One region of the Leifsonia sp. ZF2019 genome, then DNA from elsewhere that is predicted to be linked to it. Evidence: predicted binding sites of a transcription regulator. Region 1 holds the regulator's gene; the other holds the start of a gene.
The links. Region 1 encodes HrcA, which represses chaperone genes, less so after heat shock. Its sites were predicted from a motif close to TTNGCACTCGNNNNNNNCGAGTGCNAA; they were not measured.
Positions count from the first base shown of each region.

Region 1 (7,883 bases):
GACGCGTCAGGATGATGCGGTTCACCTCCTTGCGCTGGAGGGCCTGCACCGCCTTCGCCATCGCGAGGTAGGTCTTGCCGGTGCCCGCCGGGCCGATGCCGAACACGATGGTGCTGTTGTCGATGGCGTCGACGTACTGCTTCTGTCCGAGCGTCTTCGGGCGGATGGTCTTGCCGCGCGCGCTCAGAATGGCCTGGCCCAGCACATCCGTCAGCGTCGCGCTCGTATCCGCGTTCAGGATCTTGGCCGACGTCGTGACCTCCGCGGGGCTGATGTCCTGCCCGCTCCGCACCAGCTCCAGCAGCTCCTCCAGGAGGTGCCGCGCAGCGTCCACCTGGCCCGCGTCGCCGCTCAGGCCGATCTCGTTGCCACGCACGTGCACGCTCACCAGGGGGTACTGCCGCTCCAGCGTGGTCAGCAGACGGTCCTGCGGTCCGAGGAGCCGGACCATCTGGACGCCGTCGACGTGCAGACGCGCCTCGGCGGCCCCGTTCGATGCGGCGCCCGCCTCGGGCATCGGTTCGCTAGTCGGCAAGACTTCCTTCCTCGAGCGACCCGCCGGGGCCGGCGCTCAGTACGTGGGCGTGGACGTGGAACACGGTCTGGCCGGCACCCGCCCCGGTGTTGAAGACCAATCGGAAATCGCCGCCGGACGCCGCGGCGAGCCGCTGGGCCACCGCGACCATCTCCGCCAGGAGGGCCGGATCGCCGGCCGCCAGCTCGGTCACGTCGCGGTACTGCTCGGTCTTGGGGACGACGAGCAGGTGCACCGGCGCCTTCGGCGCGATGTCACGGAACGCGATGATGCGCTCGCCGTCGTAGACGATGTCGGCCGGGATCTCCCCCGCGATGATGCGCGAGAAGATCGAGGGCTGTGCGCTTTCCATGCCGTCCATCCTATTCGTCCCCTGGGACACATCCGCCGCTGTCCGCTACCAGCGTCCGAGAGCGGCGTTCAGCACCGCGAGGGCGGCGGGTCCGGCGGTGGAGGTGCGCAACACGGTGGCGCCGAGTCGGACGATGCGCGCGCCGGACGCTCGCAGCGCCTCCAGCTCGGCGGGGGCGATCCCGCCCTCAGGACCGACCACGAGCACGAGTTCGCGCGATCCGGGAGCCAGGTCGGTGAGCGCCGACTCCCCGGTCGGCTCCAGCACGAGCACGTCGGCATCGGAGGCGAGCGCCGCGACCTGCGCCGTGCTCGCGAGCGCGCCCACCTCGGGCACCCAGGCCCGGATCGACTGCTTCGAGGCCTCACGCACGATCGACGACCAGCGCTCGCGGCCCTTCGCGACCTTCGCGCCCTCCCAGCGCGACACCGAGCGCGCCGCCGCCCACGGTACGACGCGGTCGACGCCCAGCTCGGTCGCCGCCTGGATCGCGAGCTCGTCGCGGTCGCCTTTCGCCAGCGCCTGGACGAGGGTGATGCGCGGGGCCGAGGGCTCGATACGCTCCACGGCGTCCACCTCGATGGTCAGCTCCGTGTTCGAGGCGACGACGACCTCCCCCGAGGCGAGCAGGCCGCGGCCGTTGCCGATCAGCACGGTCTGGCCCGTGCGCGTCCGGTTCACCGTCGCGGCGTGCTTCGCCTCGGGGCCGGTGAGCGTGAGCCGAGCGCCCGGCACCGCCGTCTCGAGGTCTTCGCGGAGGTACAGCGAGCTCATCGGATCAGAGGTTCAGGAACCGGTCGCGGAGCTTCGCGAAGAGCCCCTGCTGAAAGCGGGCGAGCGACGGCTCCACCGACTGGTGCGTGGCCGCGAACTTCTTGATGAGCTCCTTCTCCTTGTGGTCGAGCTTGGTCGGCGTGACCACCTGGATGCCCACCCGCAGATCGCCGCGGCCGCTGCCACGCAGGTGGGTGATGCCGCGATCCTTCACGGTGATGATGTCAGCGCTCTGGGTGCCGGCCTTGAGGTCGAGGCGGATGTCGCCGTCGAGGGCCTTCATCGTCGCCGTGGTGCCGAGGATCGCATCGACCATGGACACCTCCAGCGTGCACAGGAGGTCGTCGCCGTCGCGGCTGAAGACGTCGTGGTGCTTCACCTTGATCTCGAGGTACAGGTCCCCGTTGGGGCCACCGGCGGGACCGGCCTCGCCGCTGCCCGGCATCTGCAGGCGCAACCCGGTGTCGACGCCGGCGGGGATGTCCACCGGGACGGTGCGGCGGGCGCGCACGCGGCCCTGGCCCTGGCACGTCACGCACGGCGTCGCGATCACGGTGCCGTAGCCGCGGCAGGTGCCGCACGGCGTCGAGGTCATGACATTGCCGAGCAGCGAGCGCACGGAGCGCTGGAGGCTGCCGGTGCCGTGGCAGATGTCGCAGGTCACCGGCGCGGTGCCCGGCTGGCAGCACGAGCCGTTGCAGGTCTCGCAGACCACCGCGGTGTCGACCTCGAGGTCGCGGTGCGTGCCGAAGACGACCTCGTCGAGGTCGACCTCCACGCGCAGCAGAGCGTCCTGCCCGCGCTCGCGCCTGGACCGCGGGCCGCGCTGGGCACCGCCTCCGCCACCGAAGAACGTCTCGAAGATGTCGCCGAACCCCGCGAAATCGCCCTGGCCGCCACCGCCGAAGCCGGACGAGCCGCCGAGGTCGTACTGCTGGCGCTGCTGCGGGTCGCTCAGCACGTCGTACGCGTGCGTGACGAGCTTGAAGCGCTCCTGCGCCTCCGAGCTGGGGTTCACGTCCGGGTGCAGCTCGCGCGCGAGCCGGCGGTACGCCTTCTTGATCTCGTCGGGGGTGGCGTTGCGCTCAACGCCGAGGACTTCGTAGTGGTCGGCCACGTAAGGTGCGTTCCTTCTCGTTTGTCGTGTGTTCTAGTCGCCGAGGAGGCGGGAGAGGTAGCGGGCGACCGCGCGGACGGCGGCCATGTTGCCCGAGTAGTCCATGCGGAGCGGCCCGACCAGGCCGATCCTGGCCACGTCGGAGCCGGAGGCGCTGTAGCCGCTCGACAGGATGGAGGCCTCACTGAGGCCGCGGACGGCGTTCTCGCGCCCGATGCTGACGGCGACGCCGTGCTGGTCGAGCGCCATCTCGTCGAACAGCCGCAGCAACACCACCTGCTCCTCGATCGCCTCCAGCACCGGGGTGATGGTGCCCGGGAAGTCGGTCTCGGTGCGGACGAGGTTGGCGGCCCCGGCCATCACGAGCCGCTCCTGACGATTCGCCGCGATCTGGTCGAGCAGGGCGCTCGCGACCGGCGCGACGAGCTCGCGCGTCCGCTCCGCGAGGGCGCCAGGCAGCTCGCGCAGCCGGGCGGCCGCATCGGGAAGCGAGAGCCCGGCGGCGGCGCCGTTGATGGCGCCCCGGATCTCGGCGATCTCGGCGTCGTCGAGCTCGCTGCCGAGCTCGATGACGCGCTGCTCCACCGCCCCGGAGTCGGTGATGAGCACGCTCAGGAGTCTGTGCGGAGCGAGCGACACCAGCTCGATGTGCCGGATGCGGGAGCGCGACACGGAGGGGTACTGCACCAGCGCGACCTGGTTGGTCAGCTGGGACAGCAGGCGCACCGTGCGGGCGAGCACGTCGTCCAGGTCGATCGACTCGCCCAGGAAGGTCTCGATCGCCGTACGCTGCGCCTGCGTCAACGGGCGCATCTCGGAGAGGTGGTCGACGAACAGCCGGTAGCCCTTGTCGGTGGGCACGCGACCCGACGAGGTGTGCGGGGCCGCGATCAGCTCCTCCTCTTCGAGCAGGGCCATGTCGTTGCGGATGGTCGCAGCCGAGACGCCGAACGAGTGCCGTTCGACGATGCTCTTCGATCCGACGGGCTCGCGGGAGGCCACATAGTCCTGGACGATCACCCGCAGGACCTCGAGACTGCGCTCGGAGACCATGGCACCCTCCCGTCTGCTCTTAGCACTCAGCGTTCTTGAGTGCTAATCATATCCCGCGAAAGACACGGTCGGATCATTGTCCACGCGGACGCGCGGCTGTACGTTAGCCGCACCGGGTCGGCGTCGTCCGCATCCGATCACGAAAGGGCAACACCATGTCCGATCCCACGCAGCCGCAGAACCCCGAGGGCGGCGTCCCTCCCCAGCAGCCGCCGGTGCCGCCGCAGCAGCCGGCCGGCCCTCCGCCCGGAGTGCCCCAGCAGCCGTACGGCTCGCAGCAGCCCTACGGCGCGCAGCCGGCGGGAGCCCCGCAGCAGCCGTACGCCGCGCCCGGTGCGCCTCTCGACGCCGCACAGGACAAGCAGTGGGCGTCGTTCGCCCACCTCGGCGGCATCCTCTGGTTCCTCCCGTCGCTCATCATCTGGCTCGTCTTCAAAGACCGCGGACAGAAGGCCGACGTCGAGGCCAAGGAGGCGCTCAACTGGCAGATCACCTGGATCATCGTCTGGGTGGCGTCGCAGATCATCGGCATCATCCTCGCCTTCACCGGCGTGGGCTGGCTGCTGTTCGGCCTCCTCATCCCCTGGGCGCTCTACATCCTGAACCTCGTGTTCTCGATCCTCGGCTTCGTCAAGGTGAACAGCGGGGGCTCCTACCGCTACCCGGTGAACTTCCGCTTCATCAAGTAGCGAATCGCTCACGGCGTCTTCTCAGACTCGGGCCTCCGGCCCTAGGCTGTGGTGGTATTCGTCCGTCGATCAGCCCGGGACCCCCGGGCTCCTTGCAAGGAGACACCATGTCCGCAACGCCCCCACCGCCGCCCCAGCAGCCGTACGGAGGCGCTTCTCAGCAGCTGAGCCCCTCCGACGAGAAGCTCTGGGCCACCCTGGTCCACGTCGGCGGAATCCTCTTCAACTGGATCCCCGCGCTCATCGGCTACCTCGTCCTGAAGGACCGCGGCCCGTTCGTCCGCTCGCACACCGCGACCGCGCTGAACTTCCAGCTCACCGTCCTCATCGCGTATGTCGTGAGCGGCATCCTGACCGTCGTCGGCATCGGCCTCATCCTGTGGGCGGCCGTCTGGGTCGTGAACATCGTCTTCAGCATCATCGCCGCCCTCAAGGCGAACCAGGGTCAGTACTACACCTACCCGATCGCCATCAAGTTCGTGAGCTGAGGCTCCCGATCACTCCTCGGCGAGCAGCCGTCTGACGACGGCGTCCGCCAGCAGCCGTCCTCGCAGGGTCAGCGTCACCGACCCGGCGAGGGCGGCTTTTCCGTCGACGAGTCCGTCGGCGATCAGCCCGGCGATCTCCCGGCGCCCCTCGGCGGAGAGCTCCGCCGTGCGGAGCCCTTCCCGGATGCGCGTCAGCAGCAGAACCCGCTCCACCCGGCGCGTCTCGTCGTCGAGCGTCTCACGTCCGGCCGCGGGCGACTCTCCCGCGAGCACGCGCTGCGCGTATGCGGCGGGATGCTTGACGTTCCACCACCGGACGCCGCCGACATGGCTGTGTGCGCCGGGCCCGATGCCCCACCAGTCGTGGCCGAGCCAGTACGAGAGGTTGTGACGGGACCGGTGGTCGTCGTCGCGCGCCCAGTTGCTCACCTCGTACCAGCCGTAGCCGCCGGCGGCGAGCCGCGCGTCCGCCAGCTCGTACATGTCGGCCTGGAGGTCCTCGTCCGGCTGGGGCACCTGGCCGCTCGTGATCTGGCGGGCCAGCTTGGTGCCCGGCTCGACGATCAGGGAGTACGCCGAGAGGTGGTCGGGTGCGCACGCGAGCGCCGTCTCGAGACTCCGCTCCCAGTCGGAGAGCGATTCCCCCGGCGTGCCGTAGATGAGGTCGAGGCTCACCTGCAGGCCGGCCTCCCGCGCCCACTGCACCACGAGCGGGATCCGCTCGGGGTCATGGGTCCGCTCGAGGGTCGCGAGCACGTGCGGGACCGCGGACTGCATCCCGAACGAGACGCGGGTGAAGCCGGCGTCGGCCAGCCGGCGCAGATCGGACCCGTCCACGGAGTCGGGGTTCGCCTCGGTCGTGACCTCCGCCCCCGGTGCGAGCCCCCAGGCGTCGCGCACGGCACCGAGCATCGCGCCGAGATCGTCCGGCGGGAGCAGGGTGGGCGTCCCTCCCCCGAGGAAGACGGTCGAGACCGGGCGGGCGGGCAGGCCGCTCGCCTCGAGCGCACGGGCCGCGAAGGCGATCTCGGCGACCGCGTGGCCGGCGTAGTCCGACTGGCGCACCCCGCGCAGCTCCGTGGCGGTGTAGGTGTTGAAGTCGCAGTAGCCGCAGCGCACGCGGCAGAACGGCACGTGCAGGTAGACGCCGAAGTCCCGATCGCCGACGCCGCGCCGGGCGGACGCGGGCAGCAGGCCGTCGGCCGGGGCCGGATCGCCCAGCGGCAGTGCGCTCGGCATCAGACGGACCGCGCGGGGAGCAGCGCGCGCAGGTACTTCGTCGTGATGCGGCCCTGCATGAACCGGAGCACGGGCGACACGAGACGGTAGAAGCCGTTGGACGGACGCGACAGCGACTTCACGATGAACCACACCGTGCCGTCCTCGCGCTGCTCGACCAGGAAGGCCTCCTCGCCGCTCTCGGGATGCCCGCGCAGTGTGCCGTAGGCGAACCCCTTCACGAACGGCTCGTCGACCACGTAGACGACCCGGATCGGCGCCGAGACCGTGAACGGCCCGAACGGCACCTTCAGCACGGCCGTCATGCCGTTGCGGATGTACGGCGATCCGTCGTCGGCGAAGACGTCCTCTTCGGCGCGGTGCTCGCGCATCCCCTTCGGGGTGCCGTCCTCCGCGTATTCGATGCCCTCGTACTGGACGCCGGTCCCTTCGCTCACCTCGGTGATCTGGATGCCGCTCCCGCGCTGCACGCCCCACGTCATCAGCGCGGACACGGCGGCGTCGAACCGCTCGTCGCCCGAGCCGAGGCGCACCTTCTTCTGCAGCGGACGGTAGCCCTTCGGCGGGTAGTAGAGCAGGTCGGGGGCCTGCGTTCCACCGACGGCGCCATACGTGACGGGCTGGTCGGTGAAGGTGGAACGACGCATGGAGACTATCCTCCGCCAATCCGCGCGCGAGCGCGAACCGGGACGGGAATCGTCACGAAGGCTGGCGGGCCGCGACGACCGGGACGACACTGGGCGCACGACGGCGCCTTCGCGCCATCGGCGACCATCGAGGAGGATCGGCATGAGCAGCATCGTGGTGCAGGAGTTCGTCACCCTGGACGGCGTCATCCAGGCGCCGGGAGGGTCGACGGAGGACGACGAACGCGGATTCCCGTACGGCGGATGGCAGCAGGACTACGACCGCGACCACGGCGCCGACTCCGACGACGACGTCATCCTGGAGTGGGAGAAGCGCACCGAGGCGCTGCTCCTCGGCCGGCTCACCTACTCCATCTGGGCGCAGGCCTGGGGCCTCTGGCCGGAGGATGCACCTGGGCTGCAGGGCGAGTTCACGCGCCGCTACAACCGCGTCCCCAAGTATGTCGCCTCGCGCACGCTCACCGAACTGGGCTGGAAGAACTCCCACCTGCTCGGCGACGACGTGCCCGCCGCGGTTGCCGCCCTCCGCGGGCAGCCCGGTGGCGAGATCCGCGTGTGGGGCAGCGCCGACCTCATCCAGACCCTCGGCGCCCACGACCTCGTGGACGAGTACCGGCTGATGGTCTACCCGATCGTCCTCGGCACCGGGAAGAAGCTGTTCCCGGAGGGGTTCCCGCGCACGACGCTGTCGCTCGTGGAGACGCGGACGCTGGGGTCCGGGGTGCAGATCAACGTGTTCCGGCGGCCGGGCGCGGAGTGACGCCTACTTCTTCGCGTCCTTCTTCTCCGTGTCGCCGCTCAGCGCGGCGATGAACGCCTCCTGGGGGACCTCGACGCGGCCGACCATCTTCATGCGCTTCTTGCCCTCCTTCTGCTTCTCGAGGAGCTTGCGCTTGCGGGTGATGTCGCCGCCGTAGCACTTGGCGAGGACGTCCTTGCGCATGGCGCGGATGTTCTCGCGGGCGATGATGCGGGCGCCGATGGCGGCC
Region 1 covers NZ_CP065037.1:2,119,958-2,127,840, reverse strand. Annotated here, with positions in the region: gene IT072_RS10470 (PhoH family protein) at 1-517, opposite strand, end outside; gene IT072_RS10465 (histidine triad nucleotide-binding protein) at 525-887, opposite strand; gene IT072_RS10460 (16S rRNA (uracil(1498)-N(3))-methyltransferase) at 933-1,661, opposite strand; gene dnaJ (molecular chaperone DnaJ) at 1,666-2,778, opposite strand; gene hrcA (heat-inducible transcriptional repressor HrcA) at 2,812-3,831, opposite strand; gene IT072_RS10445 (DUF4870 domain-containing protein) at 3,987-4,520, shown strand; gene IT072_RS10440 (DUF4870 domain-containing protein) at 4,628-5,008, shown strand; gene hemW (radical SAM family heme chaperone HemW) at 5,018-6,247, opposite strand; gene IT072_RS10430 (DUF1990 family protein) at 6,247-6,894, opposite strand; gene IT072_RS10425 (dihydrofolate reductase family protein) at 7,037-7,654, shown strand; gene lepA (translation elongation factor 4) at 7,658-7,883, opposite strand, start outside.

Region 2 (7,883 bases), 940 kb from region 1:
ACCGGAGCCGGGTTCTTCTCCGGCTTGTCGGCGACGACGGCCTCGGTGGTGAGGAAGAGGCCGGCGATCGACGCGGCGTTCTGCAGCGCCGAGCGGGTCACCTTCACCGGGTCGTTGATGCCGGAGGCCAGCATGTCCACGTACTCGCCGGACGCGGCGTTGAGGCCGTGGCCGACGGGGAGGTTGCGGACCTTCTCGACGACGACGCCGGCCTCGAGGCCCGCGTTGATCGCGATCTGCTTCAGGGGCGCCTCGATGGCGACCTTGACGATGTTGGCACCGGTGGCCTCGTCACCGACGAGCTCCAGCTTCTCGAAGGCGAGCTTGCCGGCCTGGATGAGGGCGACGCCACCACCGGCGACGATGCCCTCCTCGACGGCGGCCTTCGCGTTGCGGACGGCGTCCTCGATGCGGTGCTTGCGCTCCTTGAGCTCGACCTCGGTGGCCGCGCCCGCCTTGATGACGGCCACGCCGCCGGCGAGCTTCGCGAGGCGCTCCTGGAGCTTCTCACGGTCGTAGTCGCTGTCGGTGGCGTCGATCTCGTTGCGGATCTGAGCCACGCGGCCGGCGATCTGCTCCGGGTCGCCCGCACCCTCGACGATGGTGGTCTCGTCCTTGGTGATGACGACCTTGCGGGCCTGGCCGAGCAGGTCGAGGGTGACGTTCTCGAGCTTGAGGCCGACCTCCTCGGAGATGACCTGGCCGCCGGTGAGGATCGCGATGTCCTGCAGCATGGCCTTGCGGCGGTCGCCGAAGCCCGGGGCCTTGACGGCGACGGACTTGAAGATGCCGCGGATCTTGTTGACGATGAGGGTCGCGAGCGCCTCGCCGTCGACGTCCTCCGCGATGATGAGGAGCTGCTTGTTGGCCTGGATGACCTTGTCGACGATCGGGAGCAGGTCCTTGATCGAGGAGATCTTCTGGTTGGCGATGAGGATGTACGGGTCCTCGAAGACCGCCTCCTGGCGGTCCTGGTCGGTCACGAAGTACTGCGACAGGAAGCCCTTGTCGAAGCGCATGCCCTCGGTCAGCTCGAGCTCGGTGCCGAAGGTGTTCGACTCCTCGACGGTGACGACGCCCTCCTTGCCGACCTTGTCGATCGCCTCGGCGATGATCTCGCCGATGGTGCTGTCGCCGGCCGAGATGGACGCGGTGGCGGCGATCTCCTCCTTGGACTCGACCTCCTTGGCGCTGGTGATGAGCTCCTCGGTCACCGCGGCGACGGCCTTCTCGATGCCGCGCTTGAGGGTGATCGGGTCGGCGCCGGCCGCGACATTGCGCAGACCTTCCTTGACGAGCGCCTGGGCGAGCACGGTCGCGGTGGTGGTTCCGTCGCCGGCGACGTCGTCGGTCTTCTTGGCGACCTCCTTGACGAGCTCCGCGCCGATCTTCTCGTACGGGTCGTCGAGCTCGATCTCCTTGGCGATGGACACGCCATCGTTGGTGATCGTCGGGGCGCCCCACTTCTTCTCGAGGACGACGTTGCGACCACGCGGGCCGAGGGTCACCTTGACCGTGTCGGCCAGGATGTTCAGGCCGCGCTCGAGGCCGCGGCGGGCGTCCTCGTCGAAAGCAATGATCTTTGCCATGTGTTTCTCGTCCCTCCCGGACGTCTGCGAAAGATTCCGTCTGTTAGCACTCGATCAGATGGAGTGCTAAAGCGATTCTGGCACTCGCGGCGGTCGAGTGCAAGACGAGGGAGGGAGGCCGCGACGCCGGCCGTCGGCGGAGACGAGTGTGCGCGGGGCGCCGATGCCCCGCGCACACGGGAGCGCCGCCCCGAGGGGCGGCGCTCCACTCGTCGAATCGCTGGGTTCTAGGCCAGGCGCACAGACTCGGCCTGGGGACCCTTGTTCCCCGAACCGACCTCGAAGACGACCTGCTGGCCTTCCTCGAGGACCTTGTACCCGGACATGTCAATTGCGGAGTAATGAACGAAAACGTCCTGTCCCCCACCTTCGACGGTGATGAATCCGTAGCCCTTTTCAGCGTTGAACCACTTCACGGTTCCGTTCGCCATGCATTACTCCCATTGCTGTGTCGCAAGCGCGGTCCAGCGCCGCGCGTTGGACCGATACTAATGCCGGGAATACGGGTAATTGCCAGCTTCTTTGTGAAACCGTTACGAATTCGGCCGAAAGTTAAACACGCCGGAAACAAAGGGATCCGCCGGGGGTGTCGCGCCCGGATGACGCCCCGCGGAGGTCAGCCGGCGTAGTCGGAGCCGACCACGACGGTCAGATCGGCTCCGGTGTCTGCGAAGTCCTGAGTGTTCTGGACGGTCGCTCCGGGGAGCGACTGCGCGACGCCGAGGGCCGCGCCCTCCTTGGTCGGGTCGGCGTAGTAGACCACGGTCTGCGTGAGGTTCGTCATGTCGGCGTTCGCGACCGCTCCGACCTTCCAGCCCGCCGCGGTGAGCACGTCGCGGACCTTCGCACCGAGGCCGCTGGTGGCGGTGCCGTTCAGCACGTTGACGGAGAGCGACGGATCGACCGTCGGCACCACCGTCTGGGTCGGAGCGGAGGTCTCGGTCGCCGAGGCCGTCGCCGAGCCGCTCGGCGTGGAGCCGTTGAACGAGATGGCGCCGTTCACGAGCGAGAGTCCGAAGATGCCGGCGCCGACGAGCACGACCGTGGCGAGCGCCGCCCAGCCGAAGGCGATCCAGCCGCGGCCACGGGGACGAGGGGCACGGTGCGCGCCGACGCGCTGGATGTCGTCCGGGATCTCGTCGAAACGGTCGCGGGGGTGCTTGTCTGCCATCGTGGGGTGGGTTCCTCGGGGGTCAGTCGTCGGACGGGAGGGCCCTGGTCCGGCGGGCGGCCTGCCTCGTCTCGCGGAGCCGGAGCAGTCGCTTGACGAGCATCGGATCGTGCGTGAGGGCGGCCGGACGGTCGATCAGCGCTCCGAGGAGCTGATAGTACCGCGCCGCCGACAGACCGAACTCCTCGCGGATGGCCTGCTCTTTGGCGCCGGCATGCCGCCACCACTGGCGCTCGAAGGCGAGGATGGCCGCGTCGCGCTCACCGAGCCCGGAGCGCTCGGGCTCCGACCCGTGGTGCTCTGCCGCCTCGGCCACGTGCGTGCCGCCTTCCTCGATCCGTCGCCTTCCGTTGAACGGTCGCCGCTCATCCTAGGCGGGCGGTCCTGTGTGTTGGCCGTTTGGGCCCGGCACGTCGCGTCTGAAACAGGGAACAGGCGCGGCCCCGCACCCGTTTAGGGTGTAGTCAGACCACCCGACCCCGCATGGAGGCACCGCAATGGATTACCAGGTCTCGAAGACCGACGACCAGTGGCGCGAGGAGCTCAGCGCCGAGCAGTACTCGGTGCTGCGCGAAGCCGGCACCGAGCGCCCGTGGACCGGTGAGCTGCTCGACGAGAGCCGGGCCGGGCTCTACACCTGCGCCGCGTGCGGTGCGGAGCTGTTCAAGTCGGGCACCAAGTTCGACAGCGGCTGCGGCTGGCCGAGCTTCTACGAGTCGGTGCGGCCGGAGGCGGTGCAGCTCCTCGAGGACGACAGTCTCGGGATGGTCCGCACCGAGGTCCGCTGCGCCAGCTGCGGATCGCACCTCGGCCACGTCTTCCCCGACGGGTTCGGCACGCCGACCGGCGACCGCTACTGCATGAACTCCCTCTCACTGAACTTCACCGCGGACGACGCGTGAGCGACCTCCCCGCCCGCGTCGGCGCGCGGCGCTCCTACTCCCGCGTCACGGACGCGGCTCCCACGCACGAGGAGCTGCTGACGCTCGTCGCCGCGGCGGGACGGGTCGCCGACCACAGCGCTCTGCACCCGTGGCGCGTGATCGAACTGCGCGGGGACGCCCGGCTCCGGCTCGGCAAGGCGTTCGCCAAGGACGCGAAGGCCCACGGCCACGAGGCCGAGAAGCTCGCCACCAAGCCGCTGCGCGCTCCTCTTCTCCTGGCGATCGTGGCCAGCCGCAAGAAGAGCAGCAAGGTGCCGGGCTGGGAGCAGGACGCGGTCGCTTCGGGCGTCGCGCACATCCTCAGCCTGCTGCTGCACGACGCCGGCTGGGGCGTCATCTGGCGCACCGGGCACCAGACCCGCGCCAAGGCGGTGCACAAAATGCACGGCCTCGACAGGAACGAGCGCCTGCTGGGCTGGCTCTACGTGGGAGGCATCCCCGAGGGGAGCAAGGAGGGGCACCGCAAACCCCTCTCGGCCGAGCGCTACCTCAGCGTCCTCGACTGACGACGCCGCTCGCGTCGTGCCCGCTCACTCGGCGGCGCGACGCGAGCCCCAGCGGATGCTCGCCACACCCACGGCGACGATGGCGAGCAGCGTGCCGCCGATCGTCGAGAACGCCACCGGGGCGCGCGAGGTCGGCGCCAGCAGGTCGAGCAGCAGGGCGGTCAGCAACTGGCCGGCCACCGTCGCGAGGCCCAGCAGCAGCACGCCGGTGATCCGGACGAGCAGCGCGGCTCCGGCGATGAAGACGCAGCCGATGGCTCCGCCGACGTACAGCCACGGCTCGGTCGGGAGCGGCTCCGGCAGTCCCGCGAGCGCCCAGTGCACGAGCATCAGCACGACGAGCACGATGGTGCCGACCAGGAAGTTGATGAAGGTCGCGGTCAGCGCGCTCTCGGCGACCACACGCACCTGACCGTTCACGGCCTGCTGCCACCCCATCCCGAGACCGGCGATGAGCGGCAGGAGCATCATCCAGACCGGGACGCCGCCGCCGAACTGGGCGGAGACGGCCCAGGTGACCGCGAGCAGCGCGATGACGGCGCCCGCGATCCGGGCCGGGGTGAGCGGGCGACGGCCGCCGGGGCCGAGACCGACGCGGTCGAGCACCAGGCCGCTGACCGTCTGACCGGCGACGACCGACACGGTGAACAGCGCGACTCCCAGCATCGCTGCGGCGAGCCCCTGGGAGAGGACCAGGAACGCACCGGCCGCACCGCCGCACACGTACCACCAGCGCAGCTCGCCGCCGCGCAGCGCGGCACGCACGCGGCCGAGCCCGCGCCGGCCTGCGGGGGCGACGGCCAGCGCGACGAGCAGGATGATCAGGCCCGAGCCGAACGAGATCGCGGCGGCGGTGAAGCCGTCGTCGAGACGGCGGCCGAGCTCCCCGTTGATGCGGGACTGGAGGGCCACGCCGGCACCGCAGATCATCGCGATGACGAGCGCCAGCCACAGGGGGAAGGTACGGGGAGTCACTCCCCCAACACTAGCTGCGCGTCGGCGCGGCTCAGGGGGCGGGGGCTTCACCGTCCGTCGGGCCCGGGTGCGGGAGCCACGGGATGTTCTCCTCCGGGGCGACGAGCTTCTCCTCCGAGAGGTCGTAGTCCTCGCTGTTCTCGATGTCGTCGGTCTGCTTCTTGTCGTCGGTCATTCCCTCACCCTATTCCGGGGCGGGAGCCGTCGAGGGCAGCGGGGCGGACGGCGGCGCGTCGGACAGGACGGCGAGCGGCGACTCGACGGCGTCGGCGATCTCGCGCAGGAACCCGGCCGCGACACCGCCGTCCGTCACGCGGTGGTCGAACACGAGGGACAGCTGGGCGATGCGGCGGGGCACGATCGCCCCGTCGACCACCCACGGCCGTTCGAGGATGCGGCCGACCCCGAGGATGGCGACCTCGGGGTGGTTGATGATCGCGGCGCTCCCATCGACGCCGAGGCTGCCGTAGTTGTTGATCGTGAAGGTGGAGCCGGTCAGCTCCGCCGGGCCGAGCGAGCCGGCGCGAGCGGCCTGCGCCAGCCGGGCGAGCTCGGTGTCGAGCTGCCGCACCGAGAGGAGGTCGGCACGGCGGACGACGGGGACGACGAGCCCGCGCGGGGTGTCGACCGCGACGCCGAGGTTGACGCCCTCGAAGGTCTCGAGGCCGCCGCCGTCGGCCGTGACGCGTCCGGCCAGCTCGGGACGGCGGGCGAGCGCGGCGAGGGCGAACCGGGCGACGAACGACAGGAGGGACGGAGCCCGGCCGTCGACCACGAGGCGGCGGCGGCCGTTCCAGAGGTCGGTCACGTCGACGTCGACCCAGACCGTGGCCTCCGGGATCTCGGAGCGGCTGCGCGACATGGTCTCGGCCACCGTGCGGCGGAAGCGGGAGAACGGGTCGGTCGCGCGCACGGTGAGGCCGGTGCGGGGGTCGGCGGCTGCGTCGGCGGCGACCGATGTCGCGCTCGGCGCAGGTGCGGGTGCCGGAGCGGCCGAGGTGACGGCGGCTTCGACATCCGCGCGGGTGGCGACCCCGTCGGCCCCGGAGGGGCGGAGGGTCGCGAGGTCGACGCCGTGGCTGCGCGCCAGCGGCCGCACCACCGGGGAGACGACGGGGACGATCGGGGAGGAGGCGCGGGCGGCGGTGGCGCGCGGGGCGCCCGCCGCCGCCGAGACGCGGGCACGTCGCGCACCCGAGGTCGTGTCTGTGGTCCCGTAGCCGACGAGCACCTGACCCGAGGCCCCGGACGGCCCGGTGACCTGGGCCCCGGTGGCCGTGCCGGCCTCCTCCACTTCCAGCAGAGGGGCACCGACCAGGATGGTCTCGCCCTCCTCGCCGTGCAGCGCGGCCACCACGCCCGCGAAGGGCGACGGCACCTCCACGACGGATTTGGCCGTCTCGACCTCGGCGATCGGCTGGTCGACGGCGACGGTGTCCCCGCGTGCGACGAGCCAGCGCACCAGCTCGGCGTCGGTCAGCCCCTCACCCAGATCGGGGAGCTCGAACACCCGGGCGGTCACGCGTCCTCCCATTGGAGGGTGTCGATCGCGTCGAGCACCCGGTCCACGCCGGGCAGGTAGAAGCGCTCGAGCTTCGGCGGGGCGAAGGGGGTGTCGAAGCCGGTGACGCGGCGCACCGGCGCCAGCAGGTGGTGGAAGCAGCGCTCCGACACGCGCGCGGCGATCTCGCTGGCCATGCTCGCGAAACCGGGTGCTTCCGCGATCACGACCGCCCGGCCGGTCGCGCGCACGGCCGCGCAGACCGTCTCGTCGTCGAAGGGCACGAGGCTGCGCAGGTCGAGGACGCCGACGCTGCGGCCCTGCTCGGCGGCGGCCTCCGCCGCGGCGAGCGCGACGGGGACCGACGGGCCGTAGGCGATGAGCGTCGCGTCCGTGCCGTCGCGCGCGACGCGGGCGCGACCGATCTCGGGCAGGGGCGCCTCCGTGTCCACATCGCCGGTCGCCCAGTAGAGCCTCTTGGGTTCGAGGAAGACGACCGGGTCGGGGTGCCGGATGGCGGCGCGCAGGAGCCCGTAGGCGTCCTGCGGCGTCGCCGGCGAGACCACGGTGAGGCCGGGCGTGTGGGCGTAGTACGCCTCCGACGAGTCGGAGTGGTGCTCGACGCCTCCGATACCTCCGGCGTACGGGATGCGGATCACGAGCGGCAGCCGGACGAGGCCTCGGGTGCGGTTGCCCATCTTGGCGACATGGTCGACGATCTGCTCGAACGCGGGATACGCGAACGCGTCGAACTGCATCTCCACCACCGGGCGCATCCCGTTCATGGCCATGCCGACGGCGGTGCCGACGATTCCGGCTTCGGCGAGCGGGGTGTCGAAGCAGCGGTCCTCCCCGAACCGCGCCGTCAGCCCGTCCGTGATGCGGAAGACTCCGCCGAGGGGGCCGACGTCCTCCCCGAAGACGAGCACGGCCGGGTCGGCGGCGAGCTCGTCGGCGAGCGCGCGGTTGAGCGCCTGCGCCAGGGTCAGGGTGGACGGCGCCACGGCGGGCTGCAGTGCCCCCTCGGCGGAGTGGTCGGCGGGAGCGTCGTGCATGAGCGTCATCGGGCGGCCTCCTCGGCGGCGAGCTGCTGCGCCTGCTCGCGCAGCTGCGGGGTGGGCGTGGCGTAGACGTACGCGAAGAGGTCCTCGGGATGCGGTTCCGCCTCCTCGACGAGCTGGGCGCGGACCCGCGCGG
Region 2 covers NZ_CP065037.1:3,056,828-3,064,710, forward strand. Annotated here, with positions in the region: gene groL (chaperonin GroEL) at 1-1,589, opposite strand, end outside; gene IT072_RS15060 (cold-shock protein) at 1,817-2,020, opposite strand; gene IT072_RS15065 (LytR C-terminal domain-containing protein) at 2,206-2,760, opposite strand; gene IT072_RS15070 (DUF3263 domain-containing protein) at 2,783-3,076, opposite strand; gene msrB (peptide-methionine (R)-S-oxide reductase MsrB) at 3,258-3,662, shown strand; gene IT072_RS15080 (nitroreductase family protein) at 3,659-4,210, shown strand; gene IT072_RS15085 (DMT family transporter) at 4,235-5,185, opposite strand; gene IT072_RS15090 (hypothetical protein) at 5,217-5,360, opposite strand; gene IT072_RS15095 (dihydrolipoamide acetyltransferase family protein) at 5,370-6,707, opposite strand; gene IT072_RS15100 (alpha-ketoacid dehydrogenase subunit beta) at 6,704-7,750, opposite strand; gene pdhA (pyruvate dehydrogenase (acetyl-transferring) E1 component subunit alpha) at 7,747-7,883, opposite strand, start outside.
Region 2: a site for HrcA is predicted at 1,633-1,659, ahead of groL (chaperonin GroEL). Genes of this name have one in related genera too.